One region of the Thermaerobacter litoralis genome, then DNA from elsewhere that is predicted to be linked to it. Evidence: riboswitches for the same ligand, from Rfam matches in the RefSeq annotation. Region 1 holds a riboswitch; the other holds the start of a gene.
The links. A riboswitch is a leader RNA that binds a small molecule or an ion and turns the genes downstream of it on or off. The one in region 1 is predicted to bind cyclic di-GMP.
Positions count from the first base shown of each region.

Region 2: linked by a shared signal. The riboswitch ahead of ACYQ02_RS11690 (flagellar hook-basal body protein) and the one ahead of ACYQ02_RS02510 (flagellar basal body rod protein FlgB) in region 1 are both predicted to bind cyclic di-GMP.

Region 1 is NZ_BAAIES010000004.1:156,796-160,978, reverse strand. It holds gene ACYQ02_RS02515 (trans-sulfuration enzyme family protein) at 32-1,189, opposite strand; cyclic di-GMP riboswitch class I at 1,536-1,628, shown strand; gene ACYQ02_RS02510 (flagellar basal body rod protein FlgB) at 1,809-2,258, shown strand; gene ACYQ02_RS02505 (flagellar basal body rod protein FlgC) at 2,270-2,839, shown strand; gene fliE (flagellar hook-basal body complex protein FliE) at 3,022-3,411, shown strand; gene fliF (flagellar basal-body MS-ring/collar protein FliF) at 3,505-4,183, shown strand, end outside.
Region 2 is NZ_BAAIES010000011.1:234,336-238,518, reverse strand. It holds gene spoIIID (sporulation transcriptional regulator SpoIIID) at 211-510, shown strand; gene mreB (rod shape-determining protein) at 925-1,938, shown strand; cyclic di-GMP riboswitch class I at 2,101-2,241, shown strand; gene ACYQ02_RS11690 (flagellar hook-basal body protein) at 2,459-3,208, shown strand; gene ACYQ02_RS11685 (flagellar hook-basal body protein) at 3,205-4,098, shown strand.

The DNA of each region.
Region 1 (4,183 bases):
GCTGCCGGGACGCCCGCGTCCAGAGACGCCCTCAGCCGAAGGCGGCGGCGATGGCGGCTTCCAGGTCGGCCCACAGGTCGTCCGCGTCCTCGATCCCCACGCTCAGGCGCAGCAGCGAGGGGGGCAGGTGTTCCTGCCCCGGGACGGCCGCCCGCCGCTCGATGGTCGACTCCACCCCGCCCAGGCTGGTGGCGTGGCGGATCAGCCGCAGGTGGCGGCAGACGGCATCGGCTTCCGCCGCTCCCCCGTCGAGATCGAAGGCGATCATCGTGCCAAACCCCCGCATCAGCCGCCGGGCCACGGCGTGGCCGGGGTGGGAGGGAAGGCCGGGGTAGCGCACCCGCGTCACCCGGGGGTGCTCCGCCAGGCGGGCGGCCAGCACGGCGGCGTTGTGCTGGGCGCGCTCCAACCGCACGGCCAGGGTGCGGGCGCCCCGCACGGCCAGGAAGGCCTCCAGCGCCCCCGGGGTGGCGCCGTGCAGTTCCCGCGACCGGCGCAGGGCATGCCAGAGGGCCTCGTCCCGGGTGACGGCGACCCCCGCCATCAGGTCGGAGTGGCCTCCGATCAGCTTGGTGGCCGACTGCACCGAGACGGTGACCCCCCACTCCAGGGGACGCTGGTTGAGCGGGGTCGCGAAGGTGTTGTCGACGGCCAGGATGGCGCCCGGCTTGCGGGGCGCGGCGGCAATCACGTCCACCTCGGCCACCGCCAGCAGGGGATTGGACGGCGACTCCAGCCAGAGCAAATCGGCCTCCCGGCACGCCTGAACCCAGCCCGCGGTGTCGGCCACGGCCAGCCGCTCAACCCGCCACCGGCCGAGCCGGGCGCCCTCCGCCGCCAGGGCCGCCACCCCTTGGTAACAATCGTCGGGGATCACCACCCGGGCGCCCGCCGGCAGCTGGTCGAAGATGGCGGCGATGGCCGCCATGCCCGAGGCGAAGGCCACGGCCCGGCCACCCTCCAGTCCCCCGACCAGCTCCTCCAGCGCCGCCCACGTGGGCGTTCCGTCGTCGCGGGCATAGGCGGGGCCCGCTCCCAGGATGAAGTTCGAGGCCAGCACCGGCGGCACGTTGAGGGGCTGGCCGGGTTCCACCGGGCGCCCGGCGGCCACCAGCCAGGTGGCCGTCGACCAGGGACGCCCGTCCGTGCCCGGCGTTCCGGACCCGGCAGCCGCGGTCTCACCCGCCATGGTCTCACCTCCCAAAGAGCTGCCGCCCGGCCACCGGCCGTGCCCTGGCAAATCCCTCCGTCGCGTGGGAGGGGCCCAAAACCAGGACCGGGGTCCCAAAATTTTTGTCGCAGTTAGAAGGAATGACCAGGCCGTTGCAGAATCATGTCGACCAGTGCCGGTGGATGCCCACCGATAACTGAATACTTTTCGGGGGTTGGCCGTTCCTTGTGTCCCCGGGCCCCTGTTGCAGCCGGGCCGAAGCGGCCGAAACGGCCGGCGACGCCCCGGGCCGGTCCGGCCCCAACCGGCGGGTCCGGTCCAAACCGGTGGCGGCCCGGACCTTGGAGGCGGCAACCCCCCGCGGCAGCGACAAAGGCACCCCTGCCGAAAGGCAGGCTCGCAAAGTCACGGGTCTAAGGTCCCGCTCCGGCGGGGCTATGACGGCCGGACTGCCGAACGCTGCGTGGTGGAACTCGCCAGACCCCGGCTTCCGCCCGTGGTGCCGATGCGCGCCGCGGGCGGCTTGTCTTTTTCGGGTTCGTCAAGGCTGGGCCGGTTCTTCCCGCCTACCGGCGGGCGAACGGGCGGGCGGGCCGCCGGCCGGCGGGCGGGCGGCGTGACCAAGGGGGTGGATCCCATGTGGGGAGGCATCAACGACCAGCTGGCGGCAGGCCTGGAGGTCCTGGCCCTGCGCCAGCGGCTCCTGGCGCAGAACGTGGCCAACGCCGAGACGCCCGGTTACAAGCGGTACGACCTGGATTTCGCCCGGGCCCTGGAGGCGGCCCTTCAGGGCACCGGCGGCGCCCCGGGACCCGCGGGCACGGCGCCCGGGAGCGCGGCCCCCGGGGCGCTGCCCCTGGCCGTCACCCATCCCGGCCACCTCCCGGGCCGCCCGGCCGCGTCCGGGCCGGCGGCGGCCGTCTACCGCGAGACGGGTACGGCCTTGCGCAACGACGGCAACAACGTGGACCTGGACGCCGAGATGGCCCGGCTGGCGGAGAACGGCATCCACTACCAGGCCCTGGTCCGGCAGCTCTCCGACCGCATCGCCCTGTTCCGGACCGTGATCGCCGAAGGGAGGCGGTGAGGGTGCCCGGGATGTTCGGCACCTTCGACATCGCAGCCAGCGGGATGACGGCCCAGCGGTTGCGGCTTGACCTGATCGCCAGCAATCTGGCCAACGTCGACAGCACCCGGACGCCCCAGGGCGGCCCCTACCGCCGGCTCGTGCCCGTCTTCCAGGAGCGGGCCGTGCCCTTTGCCCAGCTCTTGCGCGAGCGGGCAGCGGCCGGAACGGGTGGGGTCGAGCCGGCGGTCCCGCCGGCGGCGGCTGGGGGCGCACCCGGCGTCGCGGCGGCAAGGGGCGGGCCCCTGGCCGCGCCGTCCGGGGCCTGGCGGCTCCCGGGACGAACCGGCCCGGGGGAGGCCGGCGTCCCCGGCGGGGTCCAGGTGGCCGCGGTGGTGGCCGACCCCGCCCCGCCCCGCCTGGTCTACGACCCCGGGCACCCGGACGCCGGCCCGGACGGGTACGTGGCCTACCCCAACGTGGACCCGCTGGTGGAGATGGTCAACCTCCTGGCCGCGACCCGGGCCTACGAGGCCAACGTGGCGGTGTTCAGCGCCGCCCGCACCCTGGCCCTGCGGGCGCTGGAGATCGGCCGCGGCTGAGCCGGCCTGGACCAGGGGCCGGCGGTCCGGCGGGCCAGCAGGGCCCAGGGGAACGCGGGCCGGAAGCCGGGGCGCGCCGCCGGGCGCCCAGCGGGGCCGGCCCCGGGGCGGTCCCAGGCGCGGCTGGCGCGGGCGGGCACCGGCCAAGACCGTGATGACCGAGGGAGGAGGCGTGGCGACCCATGGGACCTTGGGGTGTGGAGCCCATCCAGCGGCCGGCGTGGCCGGGCGCCGCAAATCGGGTGGCGGGGGGCAGCGCCAGCGCGAGCCCTGCCGGCCCCCTGGCGCCCGGGGATCCGGCGGGGATCGCCCCCGCGGGAGCCGGTTCGTCCGAGGCGGGAGGGGGCGTGGGGGCCACCTTCCTGCAGGAGCTGGCCCGGGCGCTGGAGCGCCTGGAGGGCGTGGCCGGCCAGGCCGACGCCATGGCCCAGCGCCTGGTCACGGGCCAGGTGGAGGACTTGTCCCAGGTGATGGTGGCCAGCGAGAAGGCGCGGCTGGCCATCGAGCTGGCCGTCCAGCTGCGGAACAAGGCGCTGGAGGCCTACCAGGAGATCATGCGGATGCCGGTCTGACGGGCCCGATGGGGTTGAACGGGTGGGCTCCGGCTTCGTCCGGTTGAATCCCCGGTCCGCGGCGCGGGTCGATGAGGAGGCGGCGGAGGCACCATGCCGGTGGCACAGCTGCGGCAGCTTCCCCAACAATTCCTCGCCTGGTTCCGGCAGCTCAAGGCGCCGGCCCGCTGGGTCGTGGTGGGGACCGCGGTGCTGGTCCTGGGCGGGTTGCTGGCCCTGGCTCTGGCCGGTCGCGGGGGGACCCAGTGGGAGCCCCTCTTCACCCGGCTGGACCCGGCCGATGCGGCGGCCATCGTCGGGCAGCTGGAGGAGCAGGGCGTGCCCTTCCAGCTGGCCGAAGGCGGGCAGGCGATCCTGGTCCCGGCGGAGGCGGTGGACCGGCTGCGGCTGGACCTGGCGGCCCAGGGCCTGCCCCGGGAGGGGACGGTGGGCCTCGAGCTGATGGAGAGGATGCCCATGGGGGCCACCGAGTTCGAGCGCCAGGTCCAGTACCTGCGGGGTCTGCAAGGGGAGCTGGCCCGGACCATCGGCCGCTTGGAGGGGGTCGAAGCCGCCCGTGTCCACGTGGTGCTGCCGGAGGAGAGCCCCTTCGCCGGCGAGCGGCGGCCGGCCACGGCGGCCGTCCTGGTCCAGCTCAAGCCTGGGGCCGAGCTGGGCCCCGAGCAGGTGCGGTCCATCATGCACCTGGTCGCCTCGGCGGTGGAGGGGCTCAAGCCCGAGGACGTGACGGTGGTGGATACCGCCGGCCGGCTGCTCTCGGCGCAGGTGCCCG
Region 2 (4,183 bases), on a different contig from region 1:
GGACCTCGGGCTTGCCGCCCGCCCGGCCCCACCGCCCCCGGTCCGCAGCCGCGGGGCGCCCAACCCTCCGGTGCCCGGCCCCCCAACGTCCCTGCCGTCGCAATCCGGCCTGTCCGCTCGTCCGAAGCCGTGCGCGGGCCTGCGGCCAAGGTATGTTTGCCTAACGCCCTCATATAGATGGTACCAGACCAGGGCGAAGGGGGCAGGTCGGTGAAGGACTACATCTGGAAGCGCGTGGTGGAGGTGAGCACGTACATCGCTCGCACCCGCTCCACCGTGCGCGAAGCAGCCAAGGTGTTCGGTGTCTCCAAGAGCACCGTCCACAAGGACGTCACCGAGCGCCTGCCCAAGATCGACAGCCAGCTGGCGGCCAAGGTCCACCAGGTGCTGGAGACCAACAAAGCGGAGCGTCACCTGCGGGGCGGTGAGGCCACGCGCCTCAAGTACCTGCAGGAACAGCGGGGCCAGGAACCCGAGCAAGCTCCGTCGGAACCGCCCGTCGGGGCTTGAGCGCCGTCCCTGCCCGCACCGGCCCTGGCCCCCAGTCGAACACGGCCGTGGCGGCGGCCCGCCGGGTCCGACCCGGCATCAACCGGCCTGCAGCCCGGCCACCTTCCTTCCCGCCGCAAGGAGGACCTGTCCCGCAACGGTCCTCGACCCCCGCACCCTGGCCAGGGGAGGGACAACCCCGGTTTCCGCCCGCCCGTCCTCTCCGGGCGGCCTTTTGCCGTCAAGAGGAACCCGGCCCGATGGCAAAGAAATCCGTCATGGCAACCTCTTACCCAGGCCGTTGTTAAAGCCAAGCCGTTGTCAGCGATCCCTGCCAGCCCCGAGGCCCTGGCGCGGCCACCGGCGGCCGCCGACCCCGCCGGTCACCCCGCCGCCGCCCCAGCGGTGCCCGGGCGGTCAGGAGGGGGACAAGTCATGGTCGGGTTCGTCCGGGACCTGGGGGTTGACCTGGGGACGGTCAACACGCTGGTCTTCGTCGAAGGCCGGGGCATCGTGCTCAACGAGCCGTCGGTGGTGGCCATCGACCGCGAAACGGGGCGGGTCCTGGCCGTCGGGTCGGAGGCCCACCGGATGCTGGGCCGCACGCCGGGCCACATCGTCGCCGCCCGCCCGCTCCGGGGCGGCGTGATCGCCGACTTCACCGCCACGGCAACCCTGCTCAAGATGCTGTTGCAGCGGGCCATGCCCCGCCGCCTCGGCGTGCGGCCGCGCATGGTGGTCTGCGTGCCCTCGGGCGTGACGACGGTGGAGCGCCGGGCCGTCATCGAAGCGGGCTACGAGGCTGGCGCCCGCAAGGTCTATCTTCTGGAAGAACCGGTCGCCGCGGCCCTGGGGGCGGGCCTGAACATCCACGAGCCCGGTGGCCACATGGTCGTCGACGTGGGGGGCGGCACCACGGACATCGCCGTCCTATCCCTGGGCGGCGTGGTGGTGGCCGGTTCGACCCGGGTCGGGGGTGACACCTTCGACGAGGCCATCGTCCGTTACGTCAAGCGCCGGTACAACGTGCTGATCGGGGAGCGGACGGCCGAACAGGCCAAGATCGCCATCGGCAGCGCCGAGCCTCCCGACGACGAGGGGGAGCGCTTCGAGGTGCGCGGCCGCGACCTGGTCACCGGCCTGCCCCGGACCTTGTACCTCTCGGCCGCCGAGGTCCAGCAGGCCCTGGACGAGCCCCTCGCCGCCCTGATCACGGCCCTGCGCGGCATCCTGGAGCGGGTTCCGCCCGAGCTGGCGGCCGACATCCTGAACCGCGGCCTGGTCCTGACAGGGGGCGGCTCCCTGCTGCGGGGCCTGGACCGGCGGATCGCCCGGGCGACGGGCCTGCCGGTGGTGCGGCCGGAGCAACCCCTGCTCACCGTGGCGCTGGGCACCGGCGTCGCCCTGAGCATGCTGGACCGGCTGGACGGCGTCCTCATCGCTGGATGAACCGGCCCCCACCTCGGGGGATGAGCCGGCCCCCCACCGGGGGATGGACCGGCCCCCGCCTCGGGGGAGGAACAGGCGCCCGCCTCGGGGCGTTGGACATTTTCTGGCGAAACCCGGCAGGAACCGTGCGACCGGCGTCGAATCGCCGAGGAAAGCGGCCACGCCGCGAAAGGGCAAACCCGCCGAAAGGCGGGGGCGCAAAGCCACGGGTCTACCGCAGGATGCGGCCGGCGGTCCTGGAAGGGGCGCCCGCGATGGGCCCCGGGGCGCCGCCGCGCCTGCTACGACGGCCGGGCTGCCGAACGGGTGGAGACCGATCCGGCACCGGGTGCCTCCTTCATGCGGGAAGGCCGCAGCACCCGGCCTGGCGTTGGAAAGCCCTTCACCCCCGGCAGCCGCCGGGGGTTTTGCTTAGGGGGGCCGTGAAAGCCGGGGGAGCGCCGACGGACCGTCGGCGGCCGGGGCGCCTGGGGCCGTGGCTCACCAGGTCGTCCCCGGTTGAGAGGGGAGGGATGGCGGGGTGCTGCGCGGGTTGTACACCGCCGCCAGCGGGATGCTGGCCCGGGTTCTGCAGCAGGAGCGCCTGGCCGGCGACCTGGCCAACGTGAACACGCCGGGTTACAAGGCCAGCCGCAACGTCACCGAGGCCTTCCCCGACCTGCTGCTGTCGCGCCTTGACGGCACCGGGGCGGCACCCGTGGGGCCGCTGGGGACCGGCGTCGTGGTGGCCGAACCCGGTGCCGACATGGGGGCCGGGCCCTGGCTGGAGACCGGGCGGCCCCAGGACCTGGCGCTGGAGGGCGACGGGTTCTTCGTGGTCCAGGGGCCTACAGGCCCGGCCTTCACCCGGGCCGGCAACTTCACCGTGGGCCCGGAAGGCTATCTCCAGGCGCCCGACGGCTCGCCCGTCCTCGACACCAACGGCCTGCCGCTGCTGGTGGGAACCAGCGACTTCACCGTCGACCCCGGCGGGCAGGTGCGGGTGGGCGACGTGGTGGTCGGGACCATCGCCCGGGTCACCTTCGCCAACCCCGCAGGCCTCCGCCGGGCCGGCGACAACCGTTGGGAGGCGACGGCGGCCTCCGGCCCGCCGGTGCCTGCCGCCACCCCCGTGCGGCAGGGGGTCCTCGAACAATCCAACGTGGACCCCGTCCAGGTGGTCGTCACGATGCTGGCCAACTACCGGGCCTTTGAAGCGGCCCAGCGGGCGGTCCAGGCCCAGGACCAGACCCTGGGGCTCGCCATTCAGGAAGTGGGGCGGGTGACATGATCCAGCGCGCCCTGTGGTCGTCGGCGGCGGGCATGGCTGCGGCGGCCCGGCAGGTCGACCTCACCGCCAACAACCTGGCCAACGTCAACACCCCCGGGTTCAAGGCCGCCCGGGCGGATTTCGCCGACCTGGTCTACGCGGCCGTCCAGGTGCCGGTGGAACCGGCCGCCGCCGCGGCCGGCGGCGTGCAGGCCGGACACGGCGTGCGCCTGGCGGCGACGCCCCGGCTCTGGCGCCAGGGGCCGCTGCAGGCGTCGGATTCCCCCTGGGACCTCGCCATCGAAGGGGGCGGGTTCTTCCAGGTGGTCGATCCGGCCAGCGGCGAGATCCTGCTGACGCGGGGCGGCCACTTCACGGCGAGCCCGTGGCCGGCCGGCCAGGCGGGGCCGGGCCTCCCGCCGGCCCAGCCCCCGGGAACGGTGCCCCCGCCCGGCCCGGGCCCCGAGACCGGCCCGGCCCCCGCCGGCGAGGCGCTGTGGGTCACCGACGGCGCCGGGCGGCCGCTCCTGGCCGACGATGGGCAGCCCCTCACCCTCCCGCCCGGCTCCCGCAGCTGGGTGGTGACGCCGGACGGGGAGGTGCGGGCGGTCCTGGCGGACGGCCGGGAGGTGGTGGCGGGCCGGCTGGCCCTGGTTGTTCCCGCCGCGCCCGACGCGCTGGAAGGGCGGGGTGACGGCCTGTTCGCCCCCGCCGGAGGGCCGCTGGTCGCGGTGCCGCCCGGTCAAGGGGGCGCTGGGCGGATTCGCCAGGGCATGCTGGAACAGTCCAACGTGGACCTGGCCACGGAGATGACCCGACTCCTGGCAGCCCAGCGGGCCTACCAGCTGAACGCCCGGGCGGTGTGGACCAGCGACGAGATGATGGGGCTGATCAACCGCCTGCGGCCGTAGGGTTTTTATGCCGTAGGGCTTTGATTCCTAAACGGCTTGATTCCCTTTCCCTTTGCTCCGATGGCCCGCATGGGCCTCCCCCCTG